2 regions of the Thalassolituus sp. genome follow, and region 1 is predicted to be linked to the other one. Evidence: riboswitches for the same ligand, from Rfam matches in the RefSeq annotation. Region 1 holds a riboswitch; the other holds the start of a gene.

Region 1 (4,420 bases):
TTTACGCGCAACACGATTATCGACGGAAACCCGCCAGATGAACGAAAACCTGGCGAAAGAGGTCTCCGTCCGCCGTAGTATTGAAGTGCAGCTGAAAAACACTCAGACACTGCTCGACGGTATCCTGAACTCCATGCCCACCGCCCTGTTCGCGCTTGATTCCCGTAATCGGATCGTGCAGTGCAACGAGCAGGCCGGTGACTGGTTGAACATGGAGTATTCACAACTCAATGGCCTGCCTCTGGCGCAGCTGATACCTGAGTTGGGCAAGCTGAATCTGATGCCAACGCACCCCGGCGAAACACCCCATCTGGTGAAATCTGAACGCGTCAAAATACGCTTTGCAGAAAAAGTTCTGGTCACGGACGTACTCGCTTATCCTCTGCATAGCGGGCAGCAGGCACGGTTGGTAATACGTATCGACGATGTGTCTCAACGTCAGCGTATGGAAGAAGTCATGGTACAGACCGAAAAAATGATGACGGTCGGTGGGTTGGCTGCCGGCATGGCCCACGAAATTAATAATCCGCTTGGGGCCATTCTGCAAAACCTGCAGAATACACGACGTCGCTTAGATCCGAGCCTGGCTGCGAACCAGCGCCTTGCTGACGAACTCGGGTTAAGTATGGAGCTTCTGAATCAGTACCTAACAGGAAGAGGCATTGATCAGTTCTTTGACCATATTCAGAACGCTGGTGAACGCGCGGCACGTATTGTTGCCAATATGCTGCAATTTTCCCGTAACGATCACCTCCAGAAACGCGACATCGGCATCACTGAACTCATTAATACCACACTGAATATCGCCCACAACGACCTGTCGCTGAAACATATAGACCTAGATATCGACAAGGCCGCAGGCGATGCCCAGATACACTGCGTGCCGAGTGAGATTGAGCAGGTACTGCTGAACCTGCTGCGCAATGCTCAACAGGCGCTGGAAGAATACGATGGCGGCGATGGCTGGCACCCTAAGGTGAAAATCAAAGCCAGCCGTCAGAACAACATGACCTGCCTGGAAATTGAAGATAATGGGCCGGGCATCCCTGCGGATGTCGCACCGCATATTTTCGAACCCTTCTATACAACCAAAGAAGTCGGAGACGGCACAGGTCTGGGGCTGTCGGTATCGTATTTTATCGTTACATCACACCATCAGGGGCGCCTCCGTTATCAGCGCAGTTCGCTTGGCGGAGCCTGCTTTGTGTTGTGCCTTCCCGCCGAAGAAAACCGATGACTGCCCTGCGCACAACTTGACCAAATCGGCCACCACGAGTACTCTCCACCGCAATTCAGGTGCCTCTGTCCACCAGACAGAAGTTAAACGGGAAGACTGGTGAGTTTCACAACAAACCCAGCGCTGCCCCCGCAACGGTGATCGACCAGGTATTGATACAACGCCACTGTGCATAGCATGGGAAGGCATCAATGCCGGAAATCCTTTGAACTTCAGGGTTTCAGTCGTCAGCCCGGATACCGGCCTGAATCCGAACCAACAGTATTGCGGTGGGCGATACAGGTGCTAAGTGAGCTCCAGGGCTCTCCTTCGCCTATTCTTTCCCGCCGACTGGTTGCCCATTAAAACCATTCGGAATCATGATGAAAAAATCACTCCTTACTGCGGCCGTACTAATGACCGCCACAGTGTCATACGCAGAAAACACCCTGGACGATGTCGTCACTATCGCTAACCGCATTGCAGCACCTTCCATCAATAGTGCACAAATCGTTGTAGTGGATCGTGACGATATAGAGACGTCAGGTGCCAACAACCTGTACTCTTTACTGGCGAGCAAAGCTGGCTTCCAGTTTTCAAAAACAGGAGGAGTACCTCACTCTTCGAACCTCTATATCAATGGTCTCGATGGCAAGCAGGTACTATTTCTGGTGAATGGGCAGCGTGTCGGAAGTGCCACTTCCGGTACCACAGAAGTCCAGTTAATTGCGCTGGAGCAGATCGAACGTATCGAAATTATTAAAGGCAGCCGCAGTGCTATATATGGTGCGGATGCGCAAGCCGGTGTCATCAATATCATCACACGTCTCGATACCTCACTGAACGAAGTGGCTGCAACAGTTGGCACCAACCAGACGAAAGCTGTCTCACTGCGTACACGTCACCAGTTTGGCGATGTCGACACCTACCTGAATTTAAACCATGATCGTTCAGCTGGTTACGACATTAATAACGACACAGAGAATGATCGCGATGGCTACGAGCGTAACGGTCTGAATGCCGGTGTCGGTTATGCAATCTCGGAACAGCAGAGCGTAAATTTTGATGCTCAGGTGAACCGCGGATCTTACGACTACGACAACAGCTTTGGCGGTACTGACGAAGCCGACTTCGATAATCGCGCTATGAACCTCGGCTACACATTGAATACTGACGGCCTGCTGCTGAATGCCAGAGCCGGTCGAGGCTACGATCGTAGCTGGAACTACGGTAACGGTGTTACTCGCAGCGGCGATGCTCAGTTGTTTGGTAGCCGCAAAGATGTTGCAGAAATCACGGCCCTTATTGGTCTGACTGAACATGTCAGCCTGCTGGCTGCTGCTGATACTCGCTTGGTTAAACTACTCACGCGTCCTGTTGAGTACGACACAGACAACGAGCGCAACCATGGCGGATTACTTGGAGTTCGTTACAGCAGCGATAGCTTGGCCGCTGAAATTGGCGCTCGCATCGACGACAACAGCAACTACGGCCGCTTCCGCTCGTTTAACACCTCTGTTGCCTTCTATCTGACCGACAACCAGGAACTGGCTTTCGGACAGGCTACAGCCTTCCGCGCTCCTACGTTTAACGACCTCTACTATCCAGCAAGCGACTTCGGCGATTACTCAAACGAAGATCTGAAGGCGGAAACATCACGCATCTGGTCGGTCGATTACACAGCCGCATACGATAATTTTGCAGCTGGCGGTTCTGTCACAGTGAGTGGTCAGCGCAGCCTGTTTAACAATCAGATCGTATCAAACAGTGCGTTTTATCCAGTTAACCTAGGTGAAAGCTACGTTAATTTTGCGAGCGTAACCTGGGCTCAGAACTGGGATGACGCGTGGAACAGTGAGCTGATTCAAGAGTGGACCGAAGCTCGGAATCAAGACACTGGAAATCTGATTGAGCGTCGTCCAATTCGTGCAACCAAGCTCAATGTACGTTGGACTTCGGGCAAGCTATCGAGTGCACTTGAGAGCCAGTACCGAGGCCAGGCACCATCGAGATCCGGCGGCTATATCGCTCCGTTCGTTCTGCTCAACCTCAGTGCAACCTGGGAGGCTTTCCAGGACTTCAGTTTGACTGCTCGCATCGAGAACCTGACCGATCGAGAGTACGAAACTGTACCTGGTTATGAAGCACAGGGACGCTATGCTCAGCTCACTGGACGCTATAGTTTCTGATCCAATGAGCGCCCGGGCAGTCCGCCCGGGTATTTAGTTTAGATTTGGATTCCAGAAACAAAAAAGCCCGCATCAAGCGGGCTTATTTGCGTTACGTATACCGGATCAGATATCCGGCTCTGTAAGCGGTGTTTACTCAGCTGGTGCCGCTTCTTCAAGCAGAGTCTTCAGCTCACCTTTTTCGTACATTTCAGTGACGATGTCACAACCACCGATCAGCTCACCTTTTACCCACAGCTGCGGGAAAGTCGGCCAGTTGCCGTATTTAGGCAGGTTCGCACGAATGTCCTGGTTAGACAGCACATCAACGTACGCAAACTTCTGACCGCAATCCATAACCGCTTGTACGGTGCGGGCAGAGAAGCCACACAGTGGCTGGTTCGGTGAACCTTTCATGTACAGAAGGATGTCGTTGTTTTCGATCTGATCTTTAATGACCTGCATGATATCCATAGCGTCTGTCTCTCACTGTTCGTATTAACTGAAACTGGCGGCAGTCTACCATAATCCCGACCATGATGCTCAGGTATGAAACCTGAGGCAGGTTCATTATATGAACGGGCCAGAGCTCAGTTACGCACAGGGGTCGCTGAATCAGCCTGCGACAACTGCTGGGTAAACACACGCTCGTCAGGATCAAGGACCGCCGTTACTTCTTTGCCTTTCAAACTGCTGAAAATAACGCGGTATGCAAGTACGGCTTTGACGTAGTCACGGGTCTCACGATACGGGATGCTTTCAATGAACTGGTCGTAAGCCACCGGCGCGTCTTTCAGCCAGCGATCGACCTTGTGTGGGCCAGCATTGTAGCCGGCCAGAGCTGCAATCAGGTTCCCCTGATAACGCTCCAGTAGAGAGCGAACATAGTAACTGCCCAGCGGGATGTTGGTGCGATAGTCCATCAGGTCTTCATTGACGTCATGTAAAACCAGATTCTTCTCTCTGGCTACCTGCTTCGCGGTCGCCGGCATGATCTGCATCAGACCGCGCGCACCAACAGGAGAGCGGGCATGAG
Region 2 (4,420 bases), on a different contig from region 1:
AACGCCCAAGAATAGCAGCGAGCACCGCCGATGCCGCCGACGTATTACCAATTCCCATCTCACCAAACGCAAAAACATTACTGCTTTCTGCGATTCGCTGACGCACTATTTCAGCCCCCAGTACTAGTCCTGATTCTGCGGTTTCGCGTGCCATTGCCGGCGCTTTAGCAATATTCTTAGTGCCCGCTCCCAGGCGCTGATTTATAACGCGGCTACTCTCAACGGCATTAAGGATGCCTGCATCAATAACGTACAAAGCCATGCTGGCAACCTGACAGAAACAGTTCACTGCCGCACCGCCATTAATAAAATTCTTAACCATCTGCTGCGTCACCGCAGGAGGCGCAATACTCACCCCCTCTTCTGCAATGCCATGATCTGCTGCAAATACCAACATGGCAGGCTTATGCAGTCGGATCTTTTCGACACCGGTGATCGCTGCCAGCTGAGCCGCTAATGATTCAAGCTGCCCCAGACTGCCGGGCGGCTTGGTTTTCATATCAATACGCTGCTGAATGGCAGCATCCCTTGAGCGGGACACCGGAGAAACGGAAAACATAACACCTGCCATCAACGACTCTGTCGTTGCTTAAGAATAATAAAAAAGAAAAGACTGCCGAGCGCGGATGTCACAATACCAACGGGCAGAACCTGATCCTGAAGTAAAGAGTGAGCCAGGACATCCACCCAGATCATAAAGGTCGCACCAACCAACAGAGACATCAGCAGTACCCTGTGCAGCTGCCCGCCGACGAGCAACCGCACTATATGGGGAATCATCAACCCAACAAATCCGATGCCGCCGACCTCTGCAACCAGAATCGCCGTTACTGCCGAGCACACCAGCAACATCCCCAACCGCAACTTATGTACAGGCACACCTAGCGTAGCGGCACTTTCTTCGCCCAGCTGCATCACGACGAGCCAGCGCGAAAATATGAAAAACAGACCACTGCCAAGCACCACAGCCAAAAGAGGCAAAATAAGATCAGCCCAGTTGCTGCCCGAAAAACTGCCCATCAGCCAGAACAATAATGTAGCTGCAGTTTCTGGCGTTGAGTAATAAATCACAAGGCTGGTAAATGCACTGAGCATAAAAGAAACTGCCACCCCGGAAAGCAGCAGCTTTTCGACCTGAACCGCTGATTTCCCAGCAAGCGTCAACATCAGAAAAACAGACAGCGCTCCGCCCGCAAGCGCCCCGGTGGTCACGTTAAATACGACACTCAGGCCCGTCGCCGCCAGAAACCCAGAAAAGGCCCCAGTGAAAGCAGACATGGCCAGCACCGCACCTAGAGCGGCCCCGGATGAAATACCAAACAAATACGGATCAGCCAGCGGATTACGGGTTACTGATTGCAGAATAGCGCCAGTAATCGACAGACCAGCGCCCGTTAGTAAAGCCATAAAAATCCGCGGCAGGCGAATATCCGTAAGAATCTGCTGTTCGATCGGCGACAACGCACAATCATTCGTCCATGGACAGATAATGACGCCCTGAAAGACATTCAGAAGCGACAGATCAAAGGCGCCTTGTGCCGCCGCACCAATCACCGAAAGGCAAAGCACAGAAAAAGTTATTGCAACAGTTAACCCGTACGGCATTTTCATTCCCTGCGCTCTCCAGCTGATCCGGGAGCAATAGTCCGACTCGGAGGCATATCGTAGGCAATACGAATACGGCGTTCATGGGTATAAGTGTTACGGATCACAGCAACATCTGCGGCAACCTGAAATACATCCTGAATTAATTCGCTGGTAAGCACCTGGAAGGGTTCACCGTTGGCCACCAGCTGACCTTTATTCAATACCAGCAATTGATCACAGTAAGCCGCGGCCATGTTCAGATCATGAATGGTAAGAAGTACCGTAACACCCAATGACCGGACCAGGCTTAGCGTCTCTATCTGATGCTGAATATCGAGGTGGTTGGTAGGTTCGTCTAAAAGAAGAATCTGAGGTTGTTGTACCAGTGCGCGGGCGATCAACACCCGCTGCTTCTCTCCACCTGAAAGAGAGCCGAAATCACGATCAATAAAACGCGTCAGATCGAGGTCGGCTGCTATCCCTTCTATTAACCGGGTGTCATCTTTGCTGGTAAACGACAGCAGTGGCTTACGAGGCGTCAGGCCGGTTGCAAGAACTTCGCGCACGGTCACCTCGAAAGGCAGTGCCGATTCCTGCAGCACAACCGCGATTTTACAGGCTCGCTCGCGTCTGCTCATCAGGTGTACCGGGTGCCCGGCAATCATCACCTGCCCCGCCAGCGAGGCCGGTTGATCGTAGCGATGGCAATAGATTGCTCTGAGTAACGACGATTTACCTGCACCATTCGGCCCGACAATACCAACCAGGCTACCGCATTCCACAGCGAACGAAATATCCCGCAGAATAGCGTTCGTAGCTTTCGCACCGATAGTCAGCGATAAGTGCTCAACAGCGATATACGCGAGTTCAGCATCGCCAGAGGTGTAGCTGTTGTTTGAGGACTGATTCACCATGGGTATCCGCGCATCGGTACAAATATTGTCACGCTAATCGTCACATTATGGGCGGAATACGGATGATGGACGCACTTCGGGAACGCAGCCTAAGCCGCCCGAACAGAGAGCTCATCATCGAGTAACCCGCTCGATCATAGAAATTGGTTTGCACGTCCGGGAGGCAATCTGGCTGACAGTCGACCGGATAAAAGCCACTGTTTACAGTTGCGGGCACAGCCCCGGATTTTCACCGGGTTCCCCTCCTGAGACTGGCAAGACAAATTTGCCAGTCCGGACAGGGGTGGATTATCGCACAGAGGCGCCAGCGTTGCAGTAAACACGCGGATACCGGATACTTCGCGCCTTAATGATCACAGTTAACCACACCATACACAGACTACGGAAACGCTCATGATTGTCGCCAAAGATACGGTTGTTCAGCTGCATTACACCCTTAAAGATGCCGATGGCAAACAGATTGAGTCCACTGCGGGCCATGATCCGATTGCCTACCTGCAGGGCCACAACAACATGATCCCGGGCTTTGAAGAAGCTGTCGAAGGCAAGCAGGCCGGAGACAAGCTCGAAATCACTGTAACACCAGAAAATGGCTACGGTCACCGCGTTGAAGGTTCGGTGCAGCGCGTCCCAGTCAAGCACCTGCAGGGCTCAAAGAAATGGAGCAAAGGCATGGTCGCTTCTGTACACACAGATCAGGGCGAGCGTCAGGTGACCATCGTAAAGGTCGGTCGTTTCATGGCAGACGTTGACACTAATCACCCATTTGCCGGAAAAACCTTACATTTTGACGTCGAGATTCTGGAAGTTCGTGCAGCGACTGCAGAAGAGCTTGATCACGGCCACGCCCACGGCATTGGCGGGCATCAGCACTGATTCTGACTCAGATCACAAGTGGTGAGAGTAGCCGTCTGAGTGCGGTAGTATTTTAATATTGCTTCGGCTATTCTCGAACGAGTCTTTTGAAAATACCTGTAGGAGATTAAGGATGAATATCCGTCACCTGTTTACTGCCGCTGCCGCCACTCTGCTGGTTGCGTGTTCCTCTAACGAACCGGCACCTCAAGTTGCTGAGTGTGTCTTCGCCGATGGCAGCATGCAGCCTGCTCCTGCGTGGGTCTGTGGTGCCCCTGTTGATGGCGTCGACCTGACCGCCGTCGGTTACGCCGATAAATCTGCCGCTGGCGCAAACTTCATGAAGCAAATGGCAGCGACTGCCGCGCGCGTTGAACTTGCTCAGACCATGCAGGTAGAAGTTCAGAACATGATCAAACAGTACGCCGAAACCACGGGTACAGCGGACGACGAAACAGTTGATCAGGTAAACTCTGTGACAACCAAACAGATCACCAAGCAGACACTGACTGGCAGCAAGATCTTCCGTCAGATGCCTACGCCTAGCGGCGGCATGGTGGTTCTCGTTGGTCTCGACGCCGACACCGTTAACCAGTTGGCAGAAGAGGCCCTGAAAACCTCAATGAACAACGAGAAAGCTCTGTGGCAGAAGTTTCAGGCTCAGAAGTCTTTCGACGAAATGCGCGAAGAAATGCTGAACATGAACTGAGTCAGCTCAGCGTATGATATCCAGACCGGTACCGGGGTAACTCTGTACCGGTTTTTTGTTTTGGGGGAGATCCAATGAAACATCTTATCCGTTGCACCCTGATAGCCAGCGGTGTCGTCGCCAGCGCAGCTACTCTTTCTGTCGTCGCGAACCCAGGTATGAGCGATTACGAACGCTGGCGCGCCACGACTCAGCAAGAATTTCAGAGCTATCTCGACGAAAACGACAAAGCCTTTATCGGATTTCTGAAGCAGCGTTGGGAACCCGTCGATACCGAATCAGGCGAGGAAGAAGATAAGGCCCCAAAACCCACAAACATCCCAAAAGCACCGCCGATTTATTCGCCTGTTGATGC

The links. A riboswitch is a leader RNA that binds a small molecule or an ion and turns the genes downstream of it on or off. The one in region 1 is predicted to bind cobalamin.
Region 2: linked by a shared signal. The riboswitch ahead of AC5E51_RS11320 (ABC transporter ATP-binding protein) and the one ahead of AC5E51_RS03740 (TonB-dependent receptor domain-containing protein) in region 1 are both predicted to bind cobalamin.

Annotation. Positions count from the first base shown of each region.
Region 1 covers NZ_CFHJLR010000003.1:240,983-245,402, forward strand. Annotated here, with positions in the region: gene AC5E51_RS03735 (two-component system sensor histidine kinase NtrB) at 1-1,237, shown strand, start outside; cobalamin riboswitch at 1,278-1,499, shown strand; gene AC5E51_RS03740 (TonB-dependent receptor domain-containing protein) at 1,600-3,405, shown strand; gene grxD (Grx4 family monothiol glutaredoxin) at 3,538-3,858, opposite strand; gene AC5E51_RS03750 (transglycosylase SLT domain-containing protein) at 3,975-4,420, opposite strand, start outside.
Region 2 covers NZ_CFHJLR010000014.1:94,196-98,615, forward strand. Annotated here, with positions in the region: gene cobT (nicotinate-nucleotide--dimethylbenzimidazole phosphoribosyltransferase) at 1-571, opposite strand, end outside; gene AC5E51_RS11315 (FecCD family ABC transporter permease) at 571-1,611, opposite strand; gene AC5E51_RS11320 (ABC transporter ATP-binding protein) at 1,608-2,498, opposite strand; cobalamin riboswitch at 2,643-2,794, opposite strand; gene AC5E51_RS11325 (FKBP-type peptidyl-prolyl cis-trans isomerase) at 2,895-3,377, shown strand; gene AC5E51_RS11330 (LPP20 family lipoprotein) at 3,490-4,065, shown strand; gene AC5E51_RS11335 (transglutaminase-like domain-containing protein) at 4,140-4,420, shown strand, end outside.